3 regions of the Rothia sp. 27098_8_161 genome follow, and region 1 is predicted to be linked to each of the others. Evidence: riboswitches for the same ligand, from Rfam matches in the RefSeq annotation. Region 1 holds a riboswitch; each other region holds the start of a gene.

Region 1 (10,471 bases):
CGACGGCACCGGTGAGCCGCTGTGCGTGGGCACTGTCTACCCGCACGCCCCGCGCAACCAGTGGGCAGAAGCCCTGCGCGAGCTTGCCGCCGCCTGCCGCGAGCACGGCGTGGAACTCATCGCCATCGGCAACGGCACCGCAAGCCGCGAAACCGACAAGCTCGCCAGTAAACTAATCCGCACCCTGCGTGAGGAAGGCGCAGAAGCACCCCAGAAGGTGACCGTCTCTGAGGCGGGCGCTTCCGTCTACTCCGCCTCCGCCCTCGCAGCCGCCGAGCTGCCCGATTACGACGTGACCGTACGCGGTGCCGTCTCCATTGCTCGCCGCCTGCAGGACCCGCTCGCCGAGCTCGTCAAAATCGACCCGCAGTCCATCGGCGTGGGCCAGTACCAGCACGACGTGCCGCCCGCCGCCCTGCGCCGCGCCCTCAACGACACCGTCGAAGACTGCGTGAACGCCGTGGGTGTGAACCTCAACAGTGCCTCCGTGCAGCTGCTTGCGCACGTGGCGGGCGTGGGTACCGCAACCGCCGAACGCATTGTCGCCTACCGCACCGAACACGGTCCCTTCGCGAACCGTCAGCAGCTGCTGAATGTGCCGCGACTGGGCGCGAAAACCTTCCGTCAGGCGGCAGGATTCATCCGCATTCGCGGTGGTGAGGAGCCGCTGGACGCCTCCGCGGTGCACCCGGAAGCTTACCCGCTCGCTCGCCGCATTATTGCCGATGCGCAGGCATGCAATGGCGCCCACTGGGTTGCTGACGCCCTGGGTACTTCGGATGGTAGCGGCCCGCTTGCCGGGCTGAATCCCGCCGACTACGTGCAGGACAGTCGCGAACAGGACAGCCACGTGCCGGAGAGCACGGAAGCCACCGCCGGCGTGTACACGGTCGAGGACATCTTCACCGAGCTACGCCGCCCCGGCCTGGACCCGCGCGGTAGCTTCCGCACCGCTCGATTCTCCGAGTCTGTCTCGCGTTTCGAGGACGTGCGCCCCGGCATGGTGCTCGAAGGTACCGTCTCGAATGTGGCGGCATTCGGCGCGTTCGTGGATATTGGTGTGCACCAGGATGGCCTCGTGCATATCTCGCAGATGAGCCGCGGTTACGTGGCGAACCCGCACGATATTGTCCGTAGCGGCGACATCGTGCAGGTGCGCGTGGTGGAGGTTGACCCGGCGCGCCGCCGTATCTCCCTCTCCCTGCTGGTGGAGGACGAGGACTAGCGGCGAAAGATAAGCTGCCGGGCGCTCGCTAAGGATAGCTGTAGAAAAGCTATCCAAGCCGAGAACTCCAATCCGAGAACGAGCGTTCGCTAAAACTTAATCCTGAGAACGCATTAAAGCCCCGACAAGCACTATCTGTGCCTGTCGGGGCTTTAATGACGTGAATTTTAAACTCTAGGCCGGGGCTATATCTTAGAAATCAATGTTCGCCGGGTCAGCGCCAATACGACCCTCGGGGCTGGAAAGCGCATCCACAGCCGCGATGTCCTCGGCAGTCAGCTTCACGTTCACCGACGCCAGGTTCTCCTCAATACGGGAGGGGGTCACGGACTTCGGGATAGCCACGGTGCCCTTAGCCAGGTGCCACGCCAGCACGACCTGCGCGGGGGTTGCGCCGTGACGCTCCGCAATCTCAGCCAGCACGGGGTTCTGCAGCAGGTCGCTACCATTGCCCAGCGGGCTCCACGCCTGAGTTGCGATGCCGTATTCAGCGTGAACGGCGCGCAGCGCCTCCTGCGAGAAGTAGGGGTGCAGCTCAACCTGGTGGATGACCGGAACCACGCCGGTCTCCTCGATAATCTCGCGCAGCTGCTCCTCGGGGAAGTTCGAAACACCAATGGAACGGACCTTACCCTGCTTCTGTAGCTCAATCAGCGCACGCCAGGAATCCAGGTACAGGCCCTGCTGCGGCTTAGCCCAGTGAATCAGGTATAGGTCAACGTAGTCGGTGCCCAGCTTCTCCAAGGAAGCCTCGAACGCCTCGAAAGCGCTCTCGTAACCCTGGTCAGAGTTCCACAGCTTGGTGGTGAGGAAGATATCTTCGCGAGCCACGTCGGAGTTAGCGATAGCGCGGCCCACCCCCGCCTCGTTGCCGTAGATAGCGGCGGTGTCGATATGGCGGTAGCCGGTTTCCAGGGCGGTGCCTACAACCTTCTCGGCGACCTCGTCCTCAACCTGCCACACGCCGTAGCCCAGCTGCGGAATGGTTCGGCCGTCGTTGAACTTTACGTTGGGTACGTTGTAGCTCATGGTGCTCCTTTGGAATCTATGGGGGAGGCGGTGCCTCCGTAAGTAGTCCTACAAGGCTACGCTTCAGAGCCTCCGGTTGAGAAGGGCCGCAGCAGAATCGGGTGTGAATCTAGCCCGAGGCGTAACCAAGTGACGAAAAATGACGGGTGCCAGAGATATCAGCAGGATCGAGGGCTACCGCTCAGGCTGGGGGCGGCTACCGTTCGACACCCGGCGCAAAGAGCTCACGCACATCCTCAGCCGTCACCGCCGCGGAGGCGAACTCGCCCTCACCGACCACCGCATCGAAGAGCGCAGCCTTCGAGTCCTTGAGCTGCATGACCTTCTCCTCAATCGTGCCCTCGGCGACCAGACGGTAGACATGCACCTCCTTGTCCTGGCCGATGCGGTGAATACGGTCCACCGCCTGCTGCTCGGCGGCGGGGTTCCACCACGGATCCATGATGAACACGTGGTCCGCCTCGGTCAGGTTCAGGCCGAAACCGCCAGCCTTAAGCGAAATGAGGAACACTGGCTCCTGACCGCTCGTGAACGCCTCGATGACCTCGGCGCGGTTGCGGGTCGAACCGTCCAGGTACAGGTGACCGATGCCCTCCTCCGCCAGGCGTGCCGAAATGCTCTTCAGATAGCCGGTGAACTGGCTGAACACCAGCACGCGGTGGCCCTTCTCGAGCAGGTTGGGTAGCTGCTGCACCAGGTAGTCGCGCTTGACCGACGACACCCCGGCGTAGGCTTCTGGGTCAATCAGCGCGGCATCAAGCGCCAGACGGCGAAGCAGGGTCAGCGACTGGAAGATCGTGAACCGGTTCTTGTCCATATCCTCCAGCAGACCCAGCACCTTCTGACGTTCACGCTGCAGATGCGTGTCATAGATGCGGCGGTGACCGGGAGCCAGCGGCAGGTTCACGCGCGTATCGTTCTTCGCCGGCAGCTCTGCTGCCACCAGCTCCTTGGTGCGGCGTAGCATGAGCGGGCGGATGCGCCGGCGCAGACGAGCAGCCGTCGCCGCGGCGTGCGCCGGGTCCTCACCGGACTCCGCCGGGCGAGCGTACAGGTCACGGAACGCACGGGCGGAGGGGAACAGGCCGTCCGCCACAATTGCCAGCAGCGCCCACAGCTCCATGAGGTTGTTCTCAATGGGTGTGCCGGTCATCGCAATCTTGGTGCGGGCGGGCATTGCGCGGGCGATGGACCAGGCGCGGGTGCCGGTGTTTTTGACGAATTGCGCCTCGTCCAGCAGGAGCGCACCCCAGCCTTCGGGGGCGGACTGCTCGCCCGTGAATTCATCAACGGTGCGGCCCAGCGTGCGGGCGTAACCGGTGTATGAGTCCTCGTCCATGCGTAGCAGCGTGTAACTGGTCAGTACCAGGTGTGCCCCAGCGATGCGCTCAGCCAGCGGGGTTTTACCGGCGGTGGTTTCGGTAATAGTCACGACCTTTGCCTCGGGCAGGAAGCGTGTCGTCTCCGCCGCCCAATTGGTGATGACGGAGGTCGGCGCAACCACGAGGAAAGGCATAAACGGCTCGATGCTCTCGCCGCGCTTTGCGGCACGTTCGGAGACTGCACGATGCTCCTCAATTGCGTGGGCGAGCAGGGCGAGAGCCTGCACGGTCTTACCCAGACCCATATCGTCGGCGAGAATACCGCCCAGACGCTGCTTGTACAGGAACGACAGCCACTGGAAACCCTCCACCTGGTAGGGGCGTAGGGTCGCCTGTAGACCGGTGGGTACCGGGCGGTGAGCAATAACCCAGCCGGAAGCCTTCTGGGATGCGGGGGAATCCTGAGTTCCCTTGTCAGAGGGTTTTTCAGTGCTCTCTTTGGCATCCTCCAGGCCCTCAACCAGCTCCAGTAGCGAACGTACCTGGGCATCCCACCGCGCGGTCGTATGTACGCTCGCGGTCAGTGACTCCAGTTCAGAGAACAACCCCGCCTGGTGGCGGTTAATGCGTAGCTCACCGCCCGCGTCGTCGAGTTCGCGAGCCTCCGCAATGAGGGTGCGCAGGGTCTTAAACTCGGGTCGACGCAGCGAGAAGTATGTGCCGTTACCGAGCAGGATACGGTCCGCCCCGCGATCTAGCGCCTCAAAAATCTGTGCGAATGGCACGGTCCAATGATTGACCTTTACCGCAATGCCCAGGCCGAACCAGTCGCGAGAATTGCCCTCGCTCACGATGATTTCAATGAGCGCGTCAGTTGCCTCCACGAACTGTGGCGGGGTGCCGTTAAAACGTACCTGAACAGCGGAAACACGGCGAAGCTTCGGCAGAATTGCGCTGAGTAACTCGCGGGTTTCCCACCCTTCGATGCGGCGCTCCTCCAGCCCGGAAAGTGCTGGGTGGGCGGCAAGAATGGCGCGCACCGAACGCAGTACGCGCGCCTCAAAACGCTCATCGCGAACCTCGCCACCCTCTTCACCGGGGTAACCGAAAACGGGCAGGGACTGCACATCGGAACCGGCCGCAGGATTCTGCGCGCTTGCCTCCTCGGTGCTGTCCTCAACGAAGGGGTTCAACGGGTATTCCCAATGCCAGCTCAGCTGTGCGTCGTGGCGTACCTGCTTGTCAAAGCTGATGTCAAGCACCAGATGCGGCGGCTTCACGCGCGGCAGCCCCAGCGCTGGATCGGGGGTTAGCGAGGGAATAGAACGGCTGAGCGCGGGCAGGTATTCCTTCTGGAACGTGGCGCGTTCCGCGGCGGGAATATGCACGGTTCCGGCGCTAATGAGCGATTCGGAGGCGGCATCGAGTGGCTCGACCAAGGGGATAAGCGCCAGCTCCATACCCTCGGGCAGTTCCGGTACGGCGGGGGAGGAACGCACCCGTTCACCCTGTGCCGGGTTAATCTGTGCGTGGTGATTCTGCGCCGGGTTGATGGTCGGGGCAGAGAGCTCAGCAGATACCTCCCGCGCGTCCTTTTGCACGAAAGATTCGCGGCCCACTTCATCCAGCGCGCCGGGGCGGGTGGTTTTCCAGTGCACCGCCTTTGCCGCCTGCTCGTACTCCTGCTGAGCGAGCCCGCCCAGGGCAAAGAAACCGGTACGTGGGGTGCCGATGGGGTGGCAGTGTGCGGCGGGTAGCCAGAGCTGGCGCAGCAATTCGCCTTCGCGTCCTTCCCAGCTGAGCGCCGCTTGAAGTTGCAGGCCGGCGCCTTCTGCGTGCTTCTCAGCGCTGGCGTGCAGGCGCACCTGTGCCGGGCTCAGTACGGCGTAGTTCACTTCGCGACCTTTGATCAGCAGGGGTAGACCAATATCCTCCGCGCGGGCGAGTACGTCCCAGAGCAGAGTGGATGCAGATGCGCTCATCGAGATCCAGTCGCGGTGTGAGGAATACATGTTCTGCCAGGGGCGGGCAATCGAGTAGAGCTCAGCGAAGAATCGTTCGTGTTCGGGGTAGATTTCGTGCCGTCCGACGGGTCCGCCCACGCTGGAGGCGAAGGTTTCCCAGCTGAGTCCGCCCTTGATCCAGCGCCCGGTCTTGGACGCCATGAGCGGGCGGGCGAGCAGGTTAATGCTGGGGGTTGCGCCGGGCATATTGCGGCCGCGCGCGTAGGATCCGGAGACGCTCAGCGAGAAATCCAGGGCGCCGCTCACGCGCATGGAGTCAATGCCCGCAAGGTCCTGACGTGCGGAAAGAACGGAGGAAAGGTCACGGCGCCAGGCAGAAATCTTGGAGATGGAACTATTGAGCACGGTAGGGGAAGATCCCAGTTCGTTGAGCGCAAAGCTTCCCTGAGGGTTTTCGGGCTCGGTAGTTTCCACCTCAGGTGCGGGTAGCTTCGCCGCGGTGGTGAGTGCACCGGAGGCGCGCAGTGCCGCGAGCGGATCGGCGGACTTCTTTGCCTCTACCACGTCCTTAGCGTTGGTCGCGGGCACGCCGACTGGTCCGGGGTGTTCGCTGAGTGCCTTTTTCGCTACGGAGGCGCGGTCGAGCGCGGTGAGCATGAGTGCTACGGCGTGCTTGCAATCGGTGAGCACGGGGCAGGTGCAACGGGCGGTGAAGGTTGCGGACCCGCTGACGGCGGGGAAGAAGTGAACGGTCACTTCGTAGGGGATGATGGTACTTCCGTTGACGAGCCCGGTGAGGGTGTGCTCATCTTCGTCGTAGCTGTAGCGGATGACTTCTCGGTTGCGCTGGTAGGTGACACCGCGCTGGTAGGTGCGGTGCCCAGCCTGGCGAATGATTTGCGGTACGGTGACGGGAATTTCGGGGAAGGGGTTGTTGGCGCTCACCAGCTCATTATCGCGTATCGTGTGGGTTTGTGCCTTGTCGCCCGTCATTTGATAGCGGCTGCTGGGCTGGTGGCTGGGGCGACTATTGAGCGGTGGTATGGGGCGTATTTCGTATTTTTGGTGGGGAGTTTTTAATGCATAAAAACACCGGTATTCGCATAAGACATTCCGCGTAGTATCAAAATTTTCTCCATTTAAAACGTTCTCACAAGCCAAAATGCTAATACTCTAAATCTCTTTCAAAAAACGCTTTACTTAACTTGAGAAGATGCTGTAAGCTAAACCCAGCTTCAAGAGTTTCGACTGATAAGCTCCGACTATGGTCGAACGCCAACCCCATGTTCACGGGTGGCTCGGATGACGAAGCGGTTTGTATTCACCACCGGAATAACCGGAGGTAATTGGTACAGACAAGAGCAACGCGAAAGGATCGCGCCACTCACGGCGCAGGTTGTCATATGTACAACGGCTCTGCAACCGAAGCAGCAATCTCTCTGAACCCCTCCCGCTCCTACCAGGAAAGCCTGCGTGCCGCAGCTGTCCCCGCGCGAGGCGGATACACCGCAGTCAGCATTGACGATTACTCCCGCATTTCTTCTAAGCGCGACGAGTTCCTGAACTTCCTTCTTCTGCCGAACCCCGAGGGTATCCCCGCTATTGAGTACGCCGGTCTGCGTGTAGCGTAGCATTAGGAGTATGAATTTCTCCGGTATGCTCCTGGACTCCGACGTTTTGGCAGAGATCCGTAAGGCGGATCCTGACCCCGCCGTGGTCGCTTTTCTACGCCGCCGCTCGTTCCGACATATGTACATTTCTGTGCTGAGTATTGGCGAGCTGAAAGGTCTGTACCCCTACCCGGAAACTGATCGTTGGATTACCGAACTTCTTGAGCGATTTGGCGACCACGTTATTAATGTGGATGCGCGTGTGAGCCTCGAGTGGGCTGGTCGTCAGGCGTCGCTCGGCGTGCATGCCGTGGGTCGTGATGATGCCGGTCCGTTGCCTACCGCCGCCCTGGAGGGTCTGATGGCGGCGAGCGCGAGTGCTTATGATTTGGAGCTGATTTCTTCTAAAGCTCAGGTGTACCGCGCCTGGGGTGTTCAGGCTTCCAACCCGTGGACTGAGGAGTAAAACTTTGCCGGATACGCGTCCTTGCGTGCATCCCTGTGCGAATAGTTGTGAGAACCCGCTTTTGAGTGTTATTTCGAAGGCGGGTTTCGTTGTTAATTCGTGGCATGATTGAAGGACGATGAAAAGCACCTCACCTATCTCGCGTTATTCCATGCCCATGCCTCTGTGGCTTCAGGGTGTTGTTGAGCTAATTGTTACTGCCCTGTGCTCTGCTGTTGCAGTGTTTGCGGCGATGTCTGCCGTGTGGGCGACCAAGGGTTTTGGCGACATGGAGTTCTCCTCCGTGGCCGCCATGTCGGCGCACCTGTGGCTTCTGATTCACGGTGTTCCTTTAGACCTTACGGCAGCTTTTGGTGCTTCTACCGGCACGATGACGCTGGTGCCTCTGGGTTTGAGTATTCTGCCTCTGATGCTCTGTTATCGTTCGGGTCGTCGCCTGGCGCGCGCCTCGTATGAGGGCGAGTTTTTGATTCCGGTGCTGTCTGGTTCGGTCACCTATGCGCTGATTAGTTCGGTGATGTACGGTTGGGCGAGCCCGCATCCGCAGCCTCTTCATGCGTTGAATGCTGCCCTGGTGCCTTTGGGTATTGTGGTGGCTGGTCTGATGTGGGGCGGCTACCGTGAGGCGCGTTCGCTCTCGCGCATGGTGGGGGTTGATACCGCGGAGCAGATTTCGCAGATGAGTCAGTATTCGCGTTGGGCGGGTTCGTACGCCTGGGCTGTGGTGCGTGCTGCGGTGGTTGCTTTTGTTGCGCTGATTGGTCTGGGTGCGGTGCTTTTGGGCATCGGTATTTTGGCGGGCTGGTCGCAGATTATTGCCACCTACCAGGAGCTGCACGCGGGTGCTGTGGGTGATACTGCGGTGACTCTGCTGCAGCTGGGTTTCTTGCCAAACCTGGTGATTTATGCGATGGCATGGTCGACCGGTGCCGGTTTCTCTTTTGGTGCGGGCACCTCGGTTGGTTTGACCAGTAGTGATGCTGGTACTTTGCCGATCCTTCCGATTTTGGGTGCTGTGCCCGAGTCGATGGGTGCGTTCGGTCTGGTGGGTCTGCTGGTGCCGCTGGGTGCCGGTACGATTGCTGGCTGGTGGTTCTTGCGTGAGGGTGAGGATCACCTGGATGAGTGGGTTGCTCTGAAGGTTCCGTTCCGCCCGCTGTCTGCGCTGATTTCTGCCGTGGTGCTGGGCGTGATGACCGGTATTCTGACCTCGTTTGGTGCCCTATGGTTGGGCTGGATTTCGTACGGTTCTCTGGGTATTGGCCGTTTTACGGAGGTTGGTGCTGAGCCGCTGACCTTTGCGGTGCATACCGCGTTGACTGTGGGTGCAGGCGTGACTTTCGGTATGTTGCTGAGCCGCGCCCTGGTGCCGGATAGCAGTCGTGAGCTGCCTCGTTTTGCGGATGAGAGCCCGAACCTGGGTGAGCGTCTGATGAGTTTTACTGCCTCGACCCGTGAGCATTTTGCACGGGGTCGTGAGCGTTTTGCGCAGCGTCGTGAGCAGCGTGCCCAGGAGCGCGCGGAGCGTGCGCAGCGTGAGGCTGAGGAAGCCGCCGAACGTGAAGCTGCAGAGCGTGAAGCTGAGGAGGTGGCACGCGTGCAGACTTCTGAGAACGTTGTTGAGGCCGAGCTGTCTATGGTATCTGAGCAGTCTGTTGTATCTGAGGTGGCGACCGGTCATGTTCCGGTGCATCCGCAGGAGCCTGTGGTTGCCGTCCCGGTGGAGGCAACTGAGCAGCTAGCGCAGCGTGCGGCGGCGGACGCTTTCGCTGAGATTATTGCAGAGCGCGAAGAGGCGGCTGAAGAGCCTGTAGAAGCAGAATCCACTGCGAACGCTGCACAGGATTCTGTCTCCGAAGAAGCTACTACTGAAGAGAGCTCCGCTGAGGAGTACGAGCCTATTGAGGCCGTTCAGCAGGTCGGTGACCTGGACTCTGCGCATGCTGAGGATTACGAGAGTATCGAAGCATCTGTTGAGCCTGCCTCTAGCGAGCACGCTACTTATGAACACACTGCCTATGATTCCGCTCTGTACGCTCATGACCCCTCCGATGAGGAGACCCGCGAGCTGATTCAGGAGCCCGTCTACGAGGCTACTGAACCTGTAGTAGTTGAGCGTGAGGGCGCTGTCGAAGAGCCCGCAGAGCAGGCGCCGCGTTCGAAGGGCCGCGCGAGCCGCATCATGGCGTACTTCGGCTTTGGTCTTGAGCAGCCCGCCGCAGCGCAGGATTCTGCTCGGGATCGTGCCAGCGACCACCGTGCGTATGAGCGTGAGCAGAAGCGCGAGGCGAAGAAGGCAGCTAAGGCGGCACGCAAGAAGCAGAAGAATGATTCAGAGCGCGACTTTGTGGATCGCGAGCTGGATGTTCTCTCTGCTGATCAGGCGATGAAGCGCATCTTTGGGGTCCGTAGCCAGACCGGCGTGCTTCCGCTGGTGACCGATGAGGCGTCTACCGTGGAGCTGTCCCCGCTGGATGTCAGCTCCTCGAAGTCCCAGGGCTCTAGCGGCCATGGTTCTAACGCGCGCGAGAAGAACTAGCGCACTGCATTCTTAGCGCGCGGAATAAGGACTGGACGCGCCGGTGAGCTTGTCCATCGTGCCCTGGAACTTCTCATCGCAGGTGTACCTGTCGGTTTGGGTTAGTGCGGAGGCTCGGCACTCACGGTATTCCTGCGCGCCGGGTATGAAGGTGAGGCCCATGCCGCCGAGCAGAGTCATGGCGCCGTAGATGATACTGACGCCCGCGGCAATGTAGAAGAACCAGGGGCCGCGGTAGACTGCGGTGCGCACGATCGCAATAATGCTCAAGGTGATGCCGGCGAGCGCGAAGAGGAAGAGCGCCAAGAAAAGCGGC
Region 2 (10,471 bases), on a different contig from region 1:
TGTGAGCGGGGTACTCGTCTATGGGTAGAAGGAGCAACGGGTGGGGCGGCATCAGCGCCGCGCAGTGACAAAACGCTCCGTAACGGGGAATCCGCAGGTGGACCGAAAAGCCATAGCTTACCGGTCCACCTGCGGATTACATCACCGTTTAGGAGAGGGTGTCAAAGCCCAGCTGCAGGTCGGCGAGAATATCATCAATGTTCTCAATGCCTACTGCCAGGCGCACAAAGTTCGGGTACACGCCGATCTTCTCCAGCTCCTCAGCGGAAAGCTGGGAGTGGGTGGTGGAGGCGGGGTGAATTACGAGCGAGCGCACGTCACCGATGTTCGCCACATTGGAGTGCAGCTTCAGGGCATCTACGAAGTCGCGGGTCTGCTCCAGGGTTGCGTCTTTGAGGGTGAAGCCGAGAACCGCGCCGGGGCCCTTGGGCAGGTACTTCTGTGCACGCTCGTACCAGGGGGAGGATTCCACGCCAGCCCAGATGACCTTCTCGACCTGCGGGTTCGCTTCGAGCCAGTGGGCAACCTTGGTAGCGTTTTCAATGTGGCGTTCGATGCGCAGAGAGAGAGTTTCCAGACCGATACCGATGTTGAAGGCGTTGGTCGGGGAGATGGCGGCACCGGTGTCGCGCAGCAGGGAGACGCGCGCCTTCAGGATGTAGGAGAGGTTCGCGCCGAATGCGGAGTCCTTGCCCAGGTCGCGTGCGTAGACCAGGCCGTGGTAGCCGGGGGCGGGCTGGTTGAACTTGGGGAACTTCTCGGGGTCTGCACCGTAGTCGAAGTTACCGGAATCAACGATTACGCCGCCGATGGAGGTTCCGTGGCCACCCAGGTACTTGGTTGCGGAGTGGACGACCACGTCCGCGCCATGTTCGATGGGGCGCAGCAGGTAGGGGGTGGGTACGGTGTTGTCCACAATCAGGGGTACACCGTTTTCGTGCGCAATTGCAGCAATAGGCTCAATGTCGAGCACGTCGTTACGGGGGTTAGGCACGGACTCGCCGTAGAAGAGCTTGGTGTTGGGGCGGACTGCGGCGCGCCATGCGTCCAGGTCGTCCGGGTCCTCCACAAAGGTGGTTTCGATACCGAGGTCGGCGAGGGTGTACTTGAGCAGATTGTAGGTGCCGCCGTATACGGAGGGCGATGCAACTACGTGATCGCCTGCACCGGCAATGTTCAGGATTGCGTAGGTGATAGCTGCCTGACCGGATGCCAGCAGTAGCGCGCCAACGCCGCCTTCCAGGGAAGCGATACGGTTTTCAATTGCTTCCTGGGTGGGGTTGTTGAGGCGAGTGTAAATGGGGCCCAGCTCGGCGAGGGCGAAACGGTTCGCTGCCTGCTCGGCGCTTTCAAAGACGAAAGAGGTGGTCTGGTAGATGGGTAGTGCCCGAGCTCCCGTTGCGGCATCCGGCGCCTGACCTGCGTGAATCTGGCGGGTTTCGAACTTCCAACCGGCGGGGTTGGCGGGAGTCGGGACGGTAGTGTTGTTGCTCATGCGTGGCTCCTAATGGGGATTCTTAGGGGGCCGCATGCCGACGGTACAGGAATCGTCGTCGAATAATCCTGTCACGATTGATGTACCGTTTTCGGTCACATCGGTCCCGCGCTTGCGTCACGCTCTTGCGTGCCGCCCGGTCTTCACCCAGGGCACCCCACCGCGGAGGAGGGTTGCCGGCCAGCTAGCTGGGGCTTATCGCTGGCGCTCTTGACCTGTTATTTAGAGTGTCATAGGGCACGGGGTGGGGTCAAGGGTTTTGTGGGTGTGCGGTACTTTAAGACATTTCATTGCAAAGATGACGTTTTTTAACGTCTGTCACCAAAAATCGCCTGCAACAAAACGTGAGTGACGATGCCGGGACAGTCAGAGGGCGAGGTAATTAGAATGCGGAGGTGAACACCCACTATTTGCGTAGTAACCTCCATCACTTTTATCTGTGCTTTTCGGTACACTGAAATGACACATACACTCACGCAGGGTACAACTCGCTACGGCTCGCTAAGCCGCTTATCCTGCTCAACATCCCTCCGGTATAGGAGCCAGAGGGTCATACCCGAAGGTTACCTACCATGTCTCTTGTTCTTGACGCCACGCAACTCAGCCGAGTCTTTGGCAAAGGTAAAAATACCTTTACCGCCGTCGACCGGGTGTCACTTCGCGTCAGTTCCGGGGAAATTCACGCCCTCCTCGGCCCCAACGGTGCGGGCAAAACGACGACCGTGCAGATGTGCTCGACTCTGCTCACCCCCACCGGCGGTAGCCTCACCGTGAACGGTATTGACGCTATCGCCCACCCGCAGCGGGCGCGCCGTCACGTGGGCCTCGCGCTGGGCGGGGAGAACGGCTTCTACCCGCGCGCCAGTGCCCGCGATAATCTGCTGTTCTTTGCCGATGTTACGGGGGTTTCCGGGCGGGCCCGAGGGCACGAGGTTGAGCATGCCCTAGCCCGTGTGGAACTCACCGATGCGGCAACGCGGCCTGTCCAGGAGTTTTCCCGCGGCATGAAGCAGCGCCTACATATTGCCCGTGCACTGCTCGGCTCCCCCGCTCTGCTCCTGCTGGATGAGCCGACCAACGGGCTCGACCCCGATATCGCCCTAACCGTACGAACCCTTATCCGTTCTCTCGCGGAAGACGGCGCCGCCATTCTGCTCACAAGCCACCTGCTGGGCGAAATCGAGGACCTGGCGCACACCATCACCGTCTTGGGCGCTGGCTCCGTTGCTGTGAGCGGCAGTCTCGAGGACGTTGCCGCGCACGCAGGTATTGCCGCCACGACCGTGGTTCAGGTCGAGCCCACCGCCACCGAGGGCATTGATACGCTCCGCGGGTTCCTCGGCGATAAGGCGGCGGTACTTTTTGCCCCACGCGGTTCCGGCTGGGAACTGACCCTCTACTGGCACGGCGAGCGCGCCACGTTCGAGGCGGGCGAGACGCACCGCATCCTGGCGGAGGGACTTGCCGCCGCACGCATTGGGGCGCGAACCGAACCGTACACGCGCCCGGCAACCTTGGAAGAGGCATACCTGGCGATGGCGGAGGGGCTCAAGCGATGAACGCTCAGACGCAACGCTCAGAAGAGTTCCAGCGGCAGGGTCGACGGTACGACCTGTGGCAGGAGTGCGCCCGGCAGCTACGGCTCATGGGCTTTAGCCTGCGCCAGTTCCTGACGGTCCCCTACTTCATTCAGCTGCTCATTAGCACGGTACTCGGCTCAGTCATCCTTCAGGCGCTCGCCGTGCATGCGGCGGCGCAGAGCTCCGCGGGTCACTCCGTTGACCCGACTCTCGCGTGGACCCGCGCGGGCATTGTGGGCATGTGGTCGGTCTGCATCGTGTCTGCGGGCATCATCAATTTTGAGCGTTTCCGTGGGACCCTCGTGTACCTGTGTTCGGGGTCGATTTCTCCGGTGCGGGTGCTGGCGGCTATCGTTTCAAGCGCATCCGTTGTGGGTTTGGCGGCTTTGCCCCTGTCGTGGCTCATCTGGGCTCTTGTGACGCTCAACCCGCAGGTCACAGACTTTTCAGCACTCTGGCCGCGCTACGTTCTGGGCGTTCCCCTGCTGTGGCTTGCGTGCCTGTCGGTCACGTTCATGATTGCGGTATTCTTCGTGGCCACGCCGAACGCTATCGCCTACGAGGAGCTGTTGCTCGTGCCGGTTTTTATTCTTTCCGGGGTTCTCTTCACGACCGTTGAAGCGCCCGCCTGGCTGGATGCCGCGGGTGTGCTCATTCCCCTACAGGCGCCGGTTCACCTGCTACTTGGGCGTACCGCCATCACTACCCCGGCGGATGCGCTCCTGCCCGTAATTCAGACCCTGGTCGTGAGCTTCATCTGGGCGCTGTGCGCCTTCCTCTTTGCTCGGAAGGCTCTCGCCTCAGCCCGCCGTCGCGGCACCCTGGGGGCGATGTAGCGTGCGTGCTCTCTCCTCTGTTGCCCTGCCTGGCGCTGTATCACTGTCTGGCACGGCGCGTCGGGCTCTGTCGACCGCTTCTATTGGCTGGTCGTCGTCTATTACCTTCGCAACCCTCGGAACGGCCATCACGACCCTGGTTCTCGTACCCGGTCTTAACGTGCTTTTCACGGTGCTTCTGGGTGCTGATCTTGCCGCAAACGATACGGTACGCATCGGCTGCGCGACCGCCCTGATTGCGACCCTCAGCTCCGTGGCAGCCGGTATTGTCGCGCGCGTTGCCACAGACCGGTGGATTGGCGTCTTCGAGTACGTGTGCACGGCGCGCCCGGTGGATGCTGGATACTGGCTCGGTGCGGCGGCGGTACCCGCGTTGCTGGCATCCGTAACGGGTCTGAGCAATGTGGGCATCGTGTGGTTACTGTCCCTCACATCCTCCGCTACGGGAGCAAGTTCCGGACTTTTAGTCGGTGCCATCTTACTGATGCCGGTTGCGGTTCTGGGCGGGGTCTGCCTGGGCATTTTTGCCGCCGGGCTCGGTCTGTACCTGTCGGATCCGTACACGGGGTCGAATTTTCTGTCGATTATTCTGCCAGTGAGCGCGGGCGTGATTGTGCCGGTGAGTACCTACCCGGGTTGGCTTGCATGGCTGTGTTCCTGGGTTCCGGGGTCCCGGCTGGTGCAGGTTTTAGATGCCTCTAGCGGTATCGCGAACGGCACCGCGCCGGAGCTTTTCGCGCTCCTGGCGGCAGACACAGCCCTGGCAGTACTCTACGCCGCAATCGGGTTGGGGCTGATGGTCCTTGCCGCCCGCCGTATCCGTGCCGGCGCCCGCGCCTCGCTGTTGTAAACGGTGAAACCTGAAAAAGAACGAACCTTGTAATCACCCGCTATCCGGGCGCCGCAACCAAGAAAGACTATTCCTGTGACCATTGCTCCCGCTTCATACACCTTAGAGACCCTAGGGTTCGACCCTTCCTGGCAGGGTTCAGCAATCCGCGCCGCGTTCACCCTCGGCGGTACCCTCGAAAACTTTACCCTCGCCCGTGTCAGCGCCGTGCACCGCACCCGCTGCGAGCTACTGACCTGCGAGCGGGGTGAGCTCATTAAGCTTTCCGCTCCGCTGCGTCCGGTTGAGAACGACTACGGCGAAGAAGAGTACCCCGTCGTCGGCGACTGGGTACTCACCCAGCCCATCCCTGGAACCGGTAGCGATAGCCAGCCCGCGGAGCACAAACCTCTCGCGATACTGCCCCGGCGAAGCTACCTCACCCGACCCAGCGCCACCCGAGAATCCGCGGATCAGCCTGTCGCCGCCAACGTGGATATACTCTGCATCGTTGAGCCCTGCTTCCCCGAGCCGTCCATTGGGCGAATTGAACGCTACACCGCCCTGGCGCACGCTTCCGGGGTGCAGGTCGCGCTGATTCTCACCAAGGGTGACCTGGTAACGGCCGAACAGCTCACCAACTACAGGGACTCCCTCGCAGGTGGTGTGGATGCGGTGCTCGCCGTCTGCACGGACAACGGCTACGACCCTGCCCCGGTGGCGGAGCTTGTCGCCGGACGCACCGCCGCATTCCTGGGTCGCAGCGGCGCAGGAAAATCCACCCTGGTCAACGCCCTGCTCAACCCCGGAGTTGACCCCCGCGAGGATAGCCAAGAACATCAGGTGCAGGTCACCTCCACAGTCCGAGATGCTGACGGCAAGGGGCGCCACACCACCACCAGCCGCCAGATGCTTGTTTTACCCGGTGCGGAAGGCTCAAGCGAAGGAGACTCGACCAACGCAAAATCATCATCTGGCACGGTGCTGATCGACACTCCGGGCGTACGAGCCCTAGCCGCAACGAGCGATAGCGCCGCGATTGACGAAACCTTCGACGACGTCTCCGGTTACGCTTCTGCCTGCCGGTACAGCGACTGCTCCCACGGTTCCGAACCCGGATGCGCGGTGCAGCAGGCGCTCGCCGACGGCTCTCTCGACCCCGAGCGCTTCGAACGCTACCGCAGGATGATAGCCGAATCCGCGCGTCTACGCCTGCGCTCTCAAGAACGTGAGTACAGGCAAAGTAACCGTGCCTTCACGAAGGCGAATAAGGCGGGCCGCCGCACCCTCATGTCCATTAAGGGGCGCGCTAACTAGCCACCAAATGCGCACGTTCCAGAAGAGTGCAGGGGGCTAATCTGGGTGATACTGCCCAGGCCGCAATATAGTAGCCTGCCTCACTCTTCGATACACTAGAACTAGGCGTGCCCACAGTCCCCCGCGCGCCCTCACCGCCACCCGGCGGCACAGGAACGCGGGCGCAGACGGCACACACCATTCACAAACCCATAACTCAATGAAAGAGGTGGCAGCATGGCTGAACAGAACCTCACCCCGCCCGTACCGAAGAAGGTCGAGCACCGCCGCGAACACCACGGCGACATCTTCAACGACCCCTACGAATGGCTCCGTGACAAGGAAAGCGAAGAGGTCCTCAACTACCTCAAGGCAGAAGCCGAATACACCGAAGCTGTCACCGCAGATCAGCAGCCTCTCCGCGAATCCATCTTCAACGAAATCAAGGACCGCACCCTGCTGTCGGATCTGACCGTCCCGAACCGTATCGGTGACTGGTGGTACTACAGCCGCATGGTGCCCGGCGGCCAGTACCCCGTCTTCTACCGCTACCCCGCCCTGAACGAAGGCGACGAGGTAGTGCGCTACACCCCGCCGACCGTCACCCCCGGCGAAGTACTCGAGGGTGAAGTCGTCATCCTCGACTGCAACGAATACGCCAAGGACATGGAGTTCTTCTCCCTCGGCAGCTTCCAGCCCGCACGTAACGGCAAGCTACTGAGCATCTCCGTGGACGAAAAGGGCGACGAACGCTACGAGCAGCGCTTCCTCAACATGGAAACCGGCTCCTTCCTCGAAGACACCATCCCCAACATTGCGGCGGGATCCTTCTTCATCAACCACGCCGAACAGCTCATCTACCTCGTCCCCGACGATTCGTGGCGCCCCTGGCGTGTCTACGTGCACGACGTCGGACAGGGCACCGAAGACCACCTAATCTACGAGGAACCGGACAACACCATGTGGCTCGGCGCCGCCATGAGCTCCGACCGTTCCTCCGTGGTCATTACCAGCTCGAATTCCGAGTACACGGAGGTGCGCCTCATCCCCACCCACGAACCCAAGAGCGAGCCGACCCTGCTCATTCCCAAGAGCGCAGGCATCGAATACTACGCCGAGCCGCTCAACATTGCCGGCGAGCAGCACCTGCTAATCCAGCACGACTACAATGCACTGAACTCCGAGCTGGTCCTCGCAGACATGCCGCGCGAAGGGGAGAACATCGAAGAGTACGCCCAGCGTTGGGTGCCGGTCATCCGCCACAGCGAAAACGTGCGCCTGGAGGGCTTCACCTTCACCGCAACGCACCTGGTCGTCACCGCCCGCGCGGACACCACCACCCGCATCTTCCTCGCACCGCGTGAGCAGTTGCCCATCCAGTGGCGCCGCCGCCGCCCCGCCGGCGTGACCTTCATGGAACCTGCCGGCTTCGATGAGGAACTGTACACCGCCTCCGTACTACGTGCGGAGAACTACTCCCCCGTGCTGCGCATCGCCTACACCTCGTACCTGACGCCGCGCCGCGTCTACGACTACTTCCCCATGTCGCAGACCCTGCTGTTGCGCCGTGAAACCCCGGTACTCGGCGGCTACAACCGTGAGGACTACCGCGCCTACCGCGACTGGGCACCGGCGGCGGACGGCACGCTCATCCCGATCTCGGTGATTCACGGCGCCGATCTGGACATGAGCAAGCCGCACCCGGTCATCCAGTACGGTTACGGCTCGTACGAGTCGTCCATGGACCCGATGTTCTCCATCCCGATGCTGTCGATTCTGGACCGCGGCGTCATCTACGTCATCGCGCATATTCGCGGCGGCGGCGAGATGGGCCGCTCTTGGTACCAGAACGGCAAGAAGCTCGCGAAGAAGAACACCTTCACCGACTTCGTGGACGTCACCAGCTACATTGCGGCTAAGCCGTGGGCTGATGAGGCGCGTATCGGCTGCTACGGCGGTAGCGCCGGCGGTCTGCTCATGGGCGCCGTGCTGAACCTCGCCCCCGAAAAGTACGCCGCCTGCCTGGCAGCCGTACCGTTCGTGGATGCGCTGACCACCATCCTCGACCCGGAGCTGCCACTGTCGGCAATGGAGTGGGAAGAGTGGGGCAACCCGATTGAGGACCCGGAAGTGTACGCCTACATGAAGTCGTACACCCCGTACGAGAACATCCGCCCGGTCCGCTACCCGGCGATTGCTGCGGTGACGAGCCTGCACGACACGCGCGTGCTCTACGTGGAGCCCGCGAAGTGGGTTGCGGCGCTGCGTGAGCAAATTGACCCCTCGTCGCCGGTGCCGCTGCTGAAGATTGACATGTCGGGCGGTCACGGTGGTGGTTCCGGCAGGTATACGCGTTGGCGCGAGATTGCGTGGGATTACGCGTTCCTCATGAGCAACCTCGGCGTTACTGAGTAGCTGGTCTCTTAAATAGAACGCTCCGTCTGTATCTAAATGATACGGACGGAGCGTTCTTCGTTTATGTACGTTGCTCTGCTCGAGGGGTGAGGCACCGCATATTTCCTCCGCGCCTACGCAGGGGCACCCGTCACCCGGAGGGCGCATCCGGAAAACACGGCCGCACTCGCGCAGACCCTGGAATGGAGCAAAAGAGGCGCCGCCTCCCACCTCGGGAGACAGCGCCTCTTTCGTTAGAGCCGGGTCAGCGGAAAAGCTTAGCCTTCCACGCCGCACTCAGCCAGAATCAGCTCACGCACGCGGGCGGCATCAGCCTGACCGCGGGTAGCCTTCATAACCTGACCGACGATAGCACCAGCAGCCTGAACCTTACCGGCACGAATCTTGTCGGCAACGTCGGGCATTGCCGCCAGTGCTTCCTGGACAGCTGCGGTGAGCGCGCCGTCATCGGAAACCACGGCGAGGCCGCGTGCCTCAACGATTTCGGCGGGGGTGCCTTCACCGGCGAGGACGAACTCGAGCACCTGGCGGGCGATCTTGTCGTTAATCTTCCCCTCAGAGATGAGTGCTTCGAGGGCAACCACGGTTGCGGGCTCCACGCCGAGTGCGGTGAGCTCAACTTCAGCCTGCTTTGCGCGGCGGGCGATTTCGCCCATCCACCACTTGCGGGCTGCTGCGGCGGTTGCGCCTGCGGCGACGGTCTCTTCGATGACGTCGAGTGCGCCGGCATTAACTACGTCACGGAACTCTTCGTCAGAGTAGCCCCATTCGCCCTTGAGTCGGCGGCGGCGTTCTGCCGGGGGTTCGGGCAGTTCAGCGCGCAGACGCTCAATCCATTCGCTGTTGGTGACGACCGGTACGAGGTCCGGTTCGGGGAAGTAGCGGTAGTCGTCAGCATCGGACTTGGGGCGACCCGAGGAGGTTTCGCGGGTATCTTCGTGCCAGTGGCGGGTCTCCTGGGTGACCTTTTCGCCGCGTTCGAGGATTGCTGCGTGGCGGCGGATCTCGTAGCGGACGGCGCGCTCAACCGAACGAAGGGAGTTCACGTTTTTGGTTTCGGAGCGGGTGCCGAACTTCTCTGCGCCCTTGGGCATGAGGGAGACGTTGGCATCGCAGCGGACGTTACCACGTTCCATGCGGGCGTCAGAGATGCCGAGGGAGCGGACGATGTCGCGGATTGCGGCAACGTAGGCGCGTGCCAGTTCGGGTGCACGCTCGCCGGCACCGACTATGGGTCGGGTGACGATCTCGATCAGAGGAACGCCTGCGCGGTTGTAGTCGACCAGTGAGGAGGTTGCACCCTGGATTCGTCCATCTGCACCACCGACGTGGGTGAGCTTGCCTGCGTCTTCTTCCATGTGGGCGCGCTCAATTTCAACGGTGAAGATAGTGCCGTCTTCGAGCTCAACGTCCAGGGAGCCGTTTTCCGCGATGGGGCCGCCAGCCTGGGAGGTCTGGAAGTTCTTCGGGGAGTCCGGGTAGAAGTAGTTCTTGCGGGCGAAGTAGGACTTGTCTGCAATCTCGCAGCCCAGTGCCAGGCCGAGCTTGATGGCAGACTCAACAGCGGTCTTGTTCACCATGGGCAGCGCACCGGGCAGGCCGAGCGATACGGGGGTGACGTTGGTGTTGGGGTCGTCGCCGAACTCGTTGGGTGCGGAGTCAAACATCTTGGTTTTGGTGTTCAGTTCGACGTGCACCTCGAAGCCGAGGACCGGGTCGTACTTTTCGATGGCTTCTTCGAAGCTGAGGACTTCTTCACTCATTATTTGGTTCCCCCAAAGTCAAAGTCGCGGATCAGAGTTTCAGTGTCGGGCATGCTCCTGTAGAGCGGTGCGCCCCATTTTGCGGTGAGCAGTTCTTCCAGTGCTGCGCCGACGCGGTAGAGGCGTGCGTCTTCGCGTGCGGGTGCGGTGAACTGGATACCGACGGGCAGGTTGTTCTCTTCGGAGAGGCCGCCGGGCAGGGAGAGCGCCGGGACACCTGCCAGGTTGACGGGCACGGTTGCGACGTCACCCAGGTA
Region 3 (10,471 bases), on a different contig from region 1:
TAAGTTTGAGCGAACCTACACGGTGCGCATCAGCGACAACGCTTATTCAGCGATTGCGCGAGCCGGGGTGTCAGCCGCCGAAGGCTTACCCACATATGCGCCGCGGTACTTAGCAGCCGGGTGGCTGTCAGCAACCTTGGTGTGGCCCTTACCGAAGATGTTCTCACGCAGGGTGTTGCCCTCGTACTCGGTGCGGTAGCGGCCGCGCTTCTGCAGCTCGGGAACGACGTACTCGATGAAGTCCTCGAAGGAGCCCGGGGAGACGTGGTATGCCAGGTTGATGCCGTCCAGTCCACCCTCGTCGATCCAGCGCTCCAGCTCGTCAGCAACCTGAACCGGGTCACCAACAATGACCTCGCCCATGCCACCGATGGTGGTGTGCTCAGCGATGTCCTTACGGGTCCACTTCTTATCCTTCGCCTGCAGGGTGAAGGGGGTCAGGAAGGACTGAATCGACTCGGTCTGCACGTAGTTCAGGATCTCGTCCTCGTCGAACTGGGACAGGTCAACACCGGACCAGCCGCCGATAATGGCCTGTGCAGATTCGAGGTTCACGTACTTCTTGTACTCCTCGTACTTTGCCTTTGCCTTCTCCTCGGTCTCATCCACGATGACCGAGAGCATTGCGAGAATCTTCACGTCGTCGCGGCTACGGCCCTGCTCCTCGGCAGCGGCACGAATACGGTCGGTCACAACGCGGGTCAGGTCCGGGCGCAGGGCGCTAATGAACACAGCCTCAGCGTGCTTACCGGAGAACTTCTGGCCGCGGCTGGATGCGCCAGCCTGGAAGATCACGGGGGTGCGCTGCGGGCTCGGCTCGGTCAGGGAGATGCCGGGCACGGAGAAGTACTTGCCCTTGTGGCCAATCGGGTGGACCTTGGAGGGGTCAGCGTAGATGCCGCGCTCGCGGTCCTTGACGACTGCGCCGTCTTCCCAGGAGCCTTCCCACAGCTTGTAGCAGACGTCCAGGAACTCGTCAGCAATTTCGTAGCGCTCGTCGTGCGGGATCTGGGTGGGCAGACCCTGGTTCTCAGCAGCCGAAGGCAGGTAAGAAGTCACCACGTTGAAGCCGACGCGACCCTCAGTGAGGTGGTCGAGGGAGGCGTAGCGGCGAGCCAGGGTGTAGGGCTGCTCGAAAGTAGCGGCAGCAGTCACGCCGAAGCCGAGGTGCTCGGTCACTGCAGCCATTGCAGAAATCTGGGTTGCGGGGTCATTCACGGGAACCTGAGCGGCACCCTCAATGGCGGGAGCGGCAGAGTTCTTGTACACGTCGTAGATGCCGACAACGTCAGCGATGAACACGGCGTCAAACAGGCCGCGCTCAAGGGTCTTAGCCAGGTCAGTCCAGTACTTGATGGTGTTGTACTCGGTTGCGCGGGAGCGCGGGTGACGCCAGAGGTCGAAGCTCTGGTGACCAATGCAGGTCATCTCGAATGCGTTAACTACGATGCGCTTCTTCTGCTCAGCCATCGATTTTCCTTTCGCGAATGATCGGGGACGATCGGGTTTGTACCCTGCACCCCGCGCGCCGCCTCCTGATGCCTTCTGCGTTCGGTGGTGGCCTTCGTGCAGGTGGCGCGTTCGCGCCGTACTTGCCTCTTTTCGTTGAGGCCAGATCATCATCTGGGGCACCCCGCTACGGGAGAGGGTTGCCGCCCGGCTAGCCAGAGCTTAGCGCCGGGACTCATAATCTCGTGGTTTGAGTGTACGGGGCGCACAGGAGGGAGAGCACGTTTGTGACGAAAAAATATTTTTGTGACGCGCAACCGAAATATTTCGCGACAAATGCGAAATATACAGTCATAGAAATTCATACGCGCCCACTGGATTGATTGAGGCACGCCATAGCCCATAGGGTTGGAGGAGCAAACCATCCAGAGCGACTGAGAGACCTGGCTCCACGACGTCGCAGCAACCGGCACAGATTTTTTCGCCCCGGTGCTAACGCCAGGACCGATGGAAGTGACATGACACTCAACAGTGCAGTACTTGACGTACCCACCAGTGAAAACACCGGCCACCACGCCGTATCCACCGCCGCCGTCCCCCTGAGCTTTGAAAACGTCGGACAATCTTTCCCCGTGCCCGGCGGAACCCACGAAGTTCTTCGCGGAGTCTCCTTCACGGTAGCCCCCGGCGAGATTATCTCCGTCATCGGCTCCTCCGGATGCGGCAAATCCACCCTCTTGCGTGCAGCAGCAGGCCTGAACCGCATCACCGCAGGTACCGTGCGTATCGGCGAGAAGGCAGTGACCGGCCTCGACCCCCGCGTCGCTATCGGCTTTCAGGAACCGCGCCTGCTCCCCTGGCGCACCGTCGTCGACAACGTGGCTCTCGGACTGCCGCAGGGCACCAGAAAATCTGAAGGCACAGCATCCGTAGCGCGCCTGCTCGACCTGGTCGGCCTGGGCGAGTACGCAACCCACCGTCCCAAGGAAATTTCAGGCGGTATGGCTCAGCGCGTGTCCCTGGCGCGAGCGCTCGCACGCAACCCCGGCGTGCTGCTGCTCGACGAGCCCTTCGGTGCTCTGGACGCGCTGACCCGCATCAACATGCAGGATTTGCTGTTGGACGTGCACCGTCAAGACCCGACCACGATTCTGCTGGTCACCCACGATGTGGAAGAGGCGCTGTACCTCTCTGACCGGGTGATCGTCCTCGGTAAGGACACCCCGGAGGCGCCCGCCACCATCCAGCGCATTGTGACCGTTGAACGCTCTCACCCGCGTGACCGCGCCGATGCAGAGATCACAGCACTGCGTAGCGAACTGCTGGCTGAGCTCGGCGTGGAAGATAACGCCTAAAAGCCGCCACGAAATACATTTCCCGCACATCACATCATCATCTTCAGAAGCGAAAAGATTTCATCATGACTTACTCCCCGTCTCGCCGTACCGCCCTCAAGTCCCTTGCCGCAGCCACCGCTTTTGCTACTCTGCTTAGCGCCTGCGCCGGTGAAGGTTCCGGTTCCGCTAACGCCTCCGGTGTTGCCGGTGGTGGCAGCCAGAACACCGTGACCATTGACTACGCCACCTACAACCCGCTGTCCCTGATTATCCGCAAGAAGGGTTGGCTTGAGACCGCCCTCGCTGCCGAGGGTAAGAAGGTTGAGTGGGTCAAGTCGGCTGGTTCGAACAAGGCGAATGAGGCTCTGCGTAGCGGCAATATTGATGTCGGCTCGACCGCTGGTTCGGCGGCGCTGCTGGCACGCGCTAATGGCTCCCCCATTAAGGTCATTAGCCTCTACTCGCAGCCGGAGTGGTCGGCACTGGTAACCCGCAAGGATTCGGGCATCACCAAGGTTGCGGATCTGAAGGGTAAGACCGTTGCTGTGACCAAGGGTACCGACCCGTACTTCCTACTGCTGCAGGCGCTCAAGCAGGAGGGTATTTCTGCTTCAGATTTGACCATTCAGAACCTGCAGCACGCCGACGGCCGTACCGCCCTGGATAACGGTCAGGTCAACGCGTGGAGCGGCCTGGACCCGATCATGGCTGCCGCCGAGGTGGAAAGCGGCGACGTGCTCTTCTACCGCAACCTAAACTTCAACACCTACGGCTTCCTGAACGCGGCCGAGAAGTTCATTCAGTCCAACCCGACCGCCGCACAGACTATCGTGGACGTGTACGAGTACGCTCGCGCCTGGGCTAAGAAGAACCCCGAAGAGGCAGTGAAGATTGTCGAGGAGGAGTCCGGCATTAAGCACGAGACCGCCCAGGTCGTCATGGAGCGTACCCACCTGGATATTGACCCGGTTCCGGGCGCTAAGCAGGTTGAGGTTCTGAAGGGTGTCGGCCCGATTTTGGTCGAGTCCGGCGACGTTCCTTCCCAATCCGACGTGGACAAGGCGCTGAACAGCATTGTGGACGACCAGTTCGCAAAGAAGGCTGACAACGCAGCCGTCGAGAAGATCGCGAAGGTGGTTGAGAAGTAATGACCGCCGCAACGATTACCGCCGCCTCCAGCGCTCGCGCTGAGCGTGCCGAGAAGCGCGTCTCATCCGTGAAGCTACCGTCGAACCCGTTCGCCGGTAAGCAGTACCTGGGTCTGATTCTTCCCCTGGCACTGATTGCCCTCTGGTACATCCTGAGCACGAACGGCGTGTTCACCCAGGTCCAATTGCCGTCCCCCGACCGTGTGGTCAGCGCCGGTATTGAGCTAGCGCAGCGCGGCGAGTTGGGTCGCCACGTGGCGATTTCTACTCAGCGTGTACTGATTGGTTTCGGTATTGGTGCCATGCTTGGCCTGGTGCTGGGTGCGCTGATTGGCTTGTCCGCGCCGGTGCGTCTGATTGCCGCGCCGACTATCGGTGCGTTGCGTGCCGTGCCGTCCCTGGCGTGGGTTCCATTGCTTCTGCTGTGGATCGGTATCGGCGAGAATTCCAAGGTGACCCTGGTTGCTATTGGTGCGTTCTTCCCGGTGTACACCACAGTTTCTGCGGCCCTGGCGCACGTTGACCCGAAGCTTGTGGAGGCGGCACGCGCCTTCGGACTGAAGGGTCTGCGCCTGTTCACCACGGTTCAGCTTCCCGCGGTTCTGCCGTCGGTGGTTTCGGGTCTGCGTCTGGCGCTAGCTCAGGCGTGGCTGTTCCTAGTCGCCGCTGAGCTGCAGGGTGCATCTATGGGTCTGGGTTATCTGCTGACCGACTCGCAGAACAATGGCCGTACCGACCGCCTGCTGCTGTCTATTGTGGCGCTGGCGGTGCTCGGTAAGATTACCGACGCGCTGGTGGGCGTATTCGAGCGCTGGGTGAAGGCGAAGTACCCCAGCAACTAGAACCACAGCTAGACACAATACTCAGCACGCTCTGAGTTTTAGGAGAGATGTCCGCTGCGTGGTTGCTCCCCCGAAGATGAGCTAATCATCGCTACGTGCCGGAGAAAGAAGTCGGCGGGGAAACCTGTCGTCTACTGAATGATGATGAATCCCGCACCGCGCCCCACAGCAGTGAGCGCGGTGCGGGGTCTTTAAATATGTCGTTATATTACGAACTGGTGCTCACCATACCGAATATGACGGTCCCCTTTGCGTCCGCCCCCTCGGGCGCGCTTTACTAAGAAGGCAAACCATCCAGAGCGACCGAGAGACCTGGCTCAACGACGTCGCAGCAACCCCCTCGTCAACGCACACACAGACCCCACGGTCGCACAGACAACGGCACGGCGAGCAAGGGTGCTAATGCCAGCAACCGATGGGAGAATAATGGGACTGCCCACCCCCTACTCGTTCACCGACCCGCTGAACCCCACCCCGAATCCCGCCCTCGAATCTGACGAGGCACGCGTCGCGTTCTGGGAGAAGCAGGCACAGCGCCTCACCTGGGCTGAGCCCTGGCACACCGCGCACCGCTTCGAGAAGCCGAAGTCCCTCGGCTTCGATAAGGACGGCATCGAACAGTTCAGCATCCCCGAAATTAAGTGGTTCGAGGGCGGTAAGCTCAACGTCGCCTACAACTGCGTAGACCGCCACGTGGAGGCGGGCCGCGGCGACAAGGTAGCCCTCTACTTTGAAGGTGAACCCGGCGACCGTGAGGCCATCACCTACGCCGAGCTACAGCGTCGTATTGCGAAGGCAGCGAATGGTCTGCTGTCTTTGGGCGTGCGTAAGGGTGACCGCGTGGTCATCTACCTGCCCGTCATTCCCGAAACCATTATTTTCACGCTCGCCTGCGCACGTATTGGCGCGATTCACTCCCTCGTTTTTGGTGGTTTTTCCGCCGAGGCGCTGAAGTTCCGTGTGGAAGACACCGGCGCGAAGGTTCTCATCACCACCGACGGCCAGAACCGTCGCGGCAAGGTCGTTCCCGTGAAGGTGAACGCTGATGAGGCATGCTCGGGTGAGAACAACATTGAGCACGTTATCGTGGTGGACCGCACCAGCGCCTCCGACCCGGTTGCACACGCGGCTGTGCCGTGGACTGAGGGCCGCGACGTCTGGTACCACGACCTGGTGGACGATCAGCCAGACACTCACGCCTACGAACTGCATGATGCTGAGGATCCGCTGTTCATTATTTACACCTCCGGCACAACCGGTAAGCCCAAGGGCCTGGTGCACACGATGGGCGGCTATCTGGTGCAGACCGCATACACTCACGCGCTGCTGTACGATTTGCTGCCGGATTACGTGGAAGAGAACGGCGTATTGCGCCCCGACGAGCTGTCCGCGGTCAATGACGCACAGAAGGTTGAGTCCACCGTTCACTGGTGCACCGCCGACCTCGCATGGGTGACCGCCCACACCTACGAAATTTACGGTCCGCTGGTGAACGGTGTCTCCGAGGTAATTTACGAGGGTACCCCGAACACCCCGCACTTCGGCCGCCACTTTGAGGTCATTGAACGCTACGGCGTGACCAACTACTACACCGCCCCGACCCTGATTCGTTCGCTCATGGGCGCGTTCCCGAATGGCCCGGAGCCCGGCAAGTACGACTTCTCGACCGTGCGTCTGCTCGGTTCGGTGGGCGAATCCATCAACCCGGAGGCGTGGCGTTGGTTGCGTCAGCACGTGGGCGGCGGCACCGCGGCGTTCATTGACACCTGGTGGCAGTCAGAGACCGGTTCGACCGTGTGCTCACCGCGTCCGCACGACCCGGCATTCGCGCCCGAGGGCACCTACCCGGAGGGCACCCCGCACTGCACTCCCCTGCCCGGTTGCGCTACCCGCGCTGTTCCCGGCGTATCCACCCGCTTGGTGGATGAGCACGGCGACCCGGTCGAACCGGGCAAGCAGGGCTTTATTGTGGTCGATAAGATTGGCCCGTCCATGGCTCGTACCGTGTGGCAAAACCCGCAGCGTTACCTGGAATCCTACTGGCGTCACTACGGCGAGCGCGGCTGGTTCCTAGCTGGCGACGGCGCGAAGGAAGACGAAGAGGGTAACGTGTACATCCTCGGCCGTATTGATGACGTGATCAACATTTCAGGTCACCGTCTGTCCACGATTGAGATTGAGTCGGCTCTGGTGACTCACCCGGCTGTGGTTGAGGCTGGTGTCTGCCCCGTGGAAGATGAACTGACCGGTCACCAGGCGGTCGCCTACGTAACGCTCACCGATGAGGGTAAGGCCCTGACTGAGGATGAGCTGAAGGGTGCGCTGACTGATCATGTGCGTGAGCACATTGGCCCGATTGCTAAGCCGAAGGATGTTGTGGCGGTTGCTGATATCCCGAAGACTCGTTCGGGTAAGATTACTCGCCGTCTACTCGGTGAGCTATACCAGGGTCGTTCTTTGGGCGATGTTTCTTCGCTGCAGAATGAGGAGGCGCTGGGCCACATTGCGCAGGTTTTGGTGGATACTGGCCGCGTAAGCGAGGCTGTCTAAGCTCCCCTGCTGAGCTGAAAAGTTGCATAGAGTAAAGGCGCGGATACCGAATAATGATTCGGTATCCGCGCCTTGCTATTTTACTGAGCTGACGAGGCTCTTTATCAGCAGTGTGTAGAACGGTTAGATTCCGATCAGTCAGCCTACTTAATCAGGCCCAGCGAACGAGCGTGTTCAGCGGTAATGCCGCTCGGTTCAATGTGCTCGGTGCCCTTGCCCTTCTCCGGGTTTTCGGTCGCCTGGAAGCGGAGCACCTTCATATCGTTTGCCGCGCCCAGGTTGGTAATCATGCCGTCACCGTTGAGGTCCACGGACACCGGCTCGGTGTCTATCTTACCGTTGCCGTTAAAGTCAATCGGCTGGTTGGCGGGCTTACCCTTGTACAGGAATCCAGCCGCGCGGGGACCAAAGCCGCGTGCCTCGTACAGCTTCGCCTCGTTGAGCATGCGATACTCTGCGGTGGAGTAGCCGAAGTAGCGGCTACCGTCAGCCATGGGCACGCCGGTGAGGGTGTACTGGTAGTTCATGACGCTATAGTAGTTGGGCTTGTAGTTGATTTCGTCCCAGCCGCCGTGGCTCAGGGCGAGGTTGTGGCCGAGCTCGTGCACAAACACTGCCACGCGGATGTCGCTGCTTGCCTTGCCCCAGAAGTGCGGGCCGACGGTGACCATGAGGTTGCGACCACCGAAGTTAGCGATCCCGGAGGAGGTGCCGTTATCGTAGTAGTCACCCCAGATGACGTAGTGGAAGGTGCCTTCGCGGGCGGGGTTGAACTTACCTTCGGTTGCCTTGATGCGGTGGAGAGCCTTGAACTCGCTGTCGAGTTCCTGGTAGCTGATTTCGTTGCCGCCGCCGAGGTTGTATTTGGCGCTGCGGGCACTACCGGCGTCCAGGTGAATGTTCACGCCGGTGGTGCCATTGGGGTTGCGCACGGGCAGGTCGGCATAAATCTTGGTGATGCGGTCCAGTTCGTCTTCGCTGGGTAGCAGGCCAGCCATGTAGTCCATCTCAACGAAGATGTCCTTGTGGTTGGGGTCTGCGCCCATTGCGGGGAAGTCGACGTCGATTTTGCCGTCTCCGTCGGCGTCGTAGCCCTTCATTTCCCAGGTGTTGGGGATGCCGTCGCCGTCAATATCGGGGCTGTAGGCGTTTGCTGCGGGGGCTGCAATAGTACCCAAGCAAAGCACTGAGAGGGAGGCGAGCGTGATGCGTGCGCTCTTCATAAATGCCATATTGTGTTCCTTAAGTGTGTGTGTGGTGACCGGTGGTGTTTCTATGGAGTTTTCCGGGAGGACGTCCTCCACAGTTTCCATAATGCTCCCGTTTCACTCGCTATGTGAGCTGGGTGCCACAATGTTCATACATTGAGGTAAAAGTTGAGATAATTTTGAAGATGAGCTGGATTACATTAGAGTATCAGTAATTCAAATCACATGCATCACCACATTCTTCATAACAAGAGAGATCCATGACTTCTTCGCCGAACATCACTAATGGCCTGAACCGCCGCGCCCTCATCAAGGGTGCCGTGTGGGGCACCCCCGTCATCGCAACCGCAGCGGCGGTACCCGCCTACGCGGCGTCCACCGATGCGCAGGAAACCCCGACTCTAAAGTTCGGTGTCTTCACCCAGGCGTTCAACTCGAACCCCACCAACGACTTTGACACCCGCTACGGTCTGGACTCCTACACCGTGCAGGTACCCAACATCACCGCAACCTCCACCACCCCGCAGAGTGCCGGCGGCGGCGCCTTTACCCCCGGCGGTAGCGTCGGCGCAGGCCTGTACGGTGGTGCGGGCCTATGGATTTCCGCACCCATCAACTCCAAGGGCGAGTTCCAGGGTAGCACCTGGCTGTACGGCTCCGCGCACCTGCAGGTGACCTTCGAGTTCACTTTCCCCACCGCCGAGGATGTCACCGACCCGCTGCTGTGGGACATCGATAACGACGTTGAGATCCCGGCACTCGCCAAGAGCGAGGGCGGCGCGAAGACCAACAACCCCGCCGTGGCGGCGTTCAACGGCGTCGCATACACGGCAAAGTTCTACGAGCCGATCATCGAGAACAACGTCTGGACCGGTGTACTAGACATCCGCACCTCCGACTTCTTGGAAGCCACCGCGAAGGACGGCGTGAGCTACGCACAGGTGCTGGCTTCGCTGGTTCCGGTGTACTTCACCGAGGTAACCTCCAGCTACACCCTGACCACCACCGCTCAGATTACCAGCGGTAGTGTCGCAATGCAGCTGACCGAGGGTGGCGAGTACACCTTCAAGAACCTGGCTGGTTTGAGAGCTTCGGCAACCATCACCCGCTAAAGGGACAAACATAAACGAGGGGCCCGGCATCCATAACGGATGCCGGGCCCCTGTGCTATTGACCTGCGCTATTGAGGAAGCTTGGCCTATCGGTTACCGCTGGTAGCCGCTAGAGGCTAGTCCTTCGCGGGAACCAGACCCTCAGCACGAGCGTACTCAGCGGTCATTTCGTTGTCTTCAATCTCGCCAGAGAGCTCTGCCTCGGGAGAGTACGCACCCCGCTGAACTTCCTTGCCCTGAGCCTGCAGCTTGAAGGTCTTCATATCGTTCGGCGCAGTCAGCACGGTCTTCTTACCGTCACCGTTAATGTCCGCCTCAACCGGCTCGTCGTCAATCTTACCGTTACCGTTGAAGTCTATAGCTTCCCACGCGGGCTTGCCGTTGTAGTAGAAACCATAGGCGTTACGACCGAAGCCGGTCTTCTCGTCTAGCTTAGTTTCGTCCAGATCCTTGTAGGCGCGGGTCGAGTAGCCGAAGTACTTCGTGCCGTCTGCACGCTCCAGACCACGCAGCTGGTAGCGGTAGTTCATAATGCTCATATAATTCGGCTTGTAGTTCACGTCATCGGTGCCACCGTGGCCCAGACCGAGGTTGTGGCCGAGCTCATGCACGAAGGTTGCCACGCGAACATCGGAGATTGCGGACTTACCCCAGAATCGCGGGCCAACGGTCACGATGAAGCCGCGACCGCCCATATAACCCTGACCGGAGGAGCCCTTATCGCCGTAGGAGTCGCCCCAAATCATGTAGTGGAAGACGCTGCGACGGTTCGGATCCATATTTTCGATGTAGAGATCACCCCAGCGCTGCATCTTATCGTCCAGC

The links. A riboswitch is a leader RNA that binds a small molecule or an ion and turns the genes downstream of it on or off. The one in region 1 is predicted to bind S-adenosylmethionine.
Region 2: linked by a shared signal. The riboswitch ahead of O3648_RS02760 (bifunctional o-acetylhomoserine/o-acetylserine sulfhydrylase) and the one ahead of O3648_RS03865 (hypothetical protein) in region 1 are both predicted to bind S-adenosylmethionine.
Region 3: linked by a shared signal. The riboswitch ahead of O3648_RS07080 (LLM class flavin-dependent oxidoreductase) and the one ahead of O3648_RS03865 (hypothetical protein) in region 1 are both predicted to bind S-adenosylmethionine.

Annotation. Positions count from the first base shown of each region.
Region 1 covers NZ_JAPWAL010000006.1:53,920-64,390, forward strand. Annotated here, with positions in the region: gene O3648_RS03850 (helix-hairpin-helix domain-containing protein) at 1-1,225, shown strand, start outside; gene O3648_RS03855 (aldo/keto reductase) at 1,418-2,254, opposite strand; gene O3648_RS03860 (SNF2-related protein) at 2,451-6,533, opposite strand; SAM riboswitch class IV at 6,774-6,908, shown strand; gene O3648_RS03865 (hypothetical protein) at 6,944-7,171, shown strand; gene O3648_RS03870 (plasmid stabilization protein) at 7,182-7,616, shown strand; gene O3648_RS03875 (DUF6350 family protein) at 7,735-10,155, shown strand; gene O3648_RS03880 (4-hydroxyphenylpyruvate dioxygenase) at 10,168-10,471, opposite strand, start outside.
Region 2 covers NZ_JAPWAL010000004.1:114,716-125,186, forward strand. Annotated here, with positions in the region: gene O3648_RS02760 (bifunctional o-acetylhomoserine/o-acetylserine sulfhydrylase) at 149-1,495, opposite strand; SAM riboswitch class IV at 1,599-1,711, opposite strand; gene O3648_RS02765 (ABC transporter ATP-binding protein) at 2,068-3,054, shown strand; gene O3648_RS02770 (ABC transporter permease) at 3,051-3,911, shown strand; gene O3648_RS02775 (ABC transporter) at 3,913-4,761, shown strand; gene rsgA (ribosome small subunit-dependent GTPase A) at 4,837-6,057, shown strand; gene O3648_RS02785 (S9 family peptidase) at 6,274-8,451, shown strand; gene gatB (Asp-tRNA(Asn)/Glu-tRNA(Gln) amidotransferase subunit GatB) at 8,709-10,214, opposite strand; gene gatA (Asp-tRNA(Asn)/Glu-tRNA(Gln) amidotransferase subunit GatA) at 10,214-10,471, opposite strand, start outside.
Region 3 covers NZ_JAPWAL010000020.1:3,302-13,772, reverse strand. Annotated here, with positions in the region: gene O3648_RS07080 (LLM class flavin-dependent oxidoreductase) at 43-1,470, opposite strand; SAM riboswitch class IV at 1,584-1,692, opposite strand; SAM riboswitch class I at 1,868-1,963, shown strand; gene O3648_RS07075 (ABC transporter ATP-binding protein) at 1,968-2,804, shown strand; gene O3648_RS07070 (aliphatic sulfonate ABC transporter substrate-binding protein) at 2,870-3,934, shown strand; gene O3648_RS07065 (ABC transporter permease) at 3,934-4,776, shown strand; gene O3648_RS07060 (AMP-binding protein) at 5,203-7,326, shown strand; gene O3648_RS07055 (C4-dicarboxylate ABC transporter substrate-binding protein) at 7,470-8,558, opposite strand; gene O3648_RS07050 (transcriptional initiation protein Tat) at 8,795-9,646, shown strand; gene O3648_RS07045 (zinc-dependent metalloprotease family protein) at 9,763-10,471, opposite strand, start outside.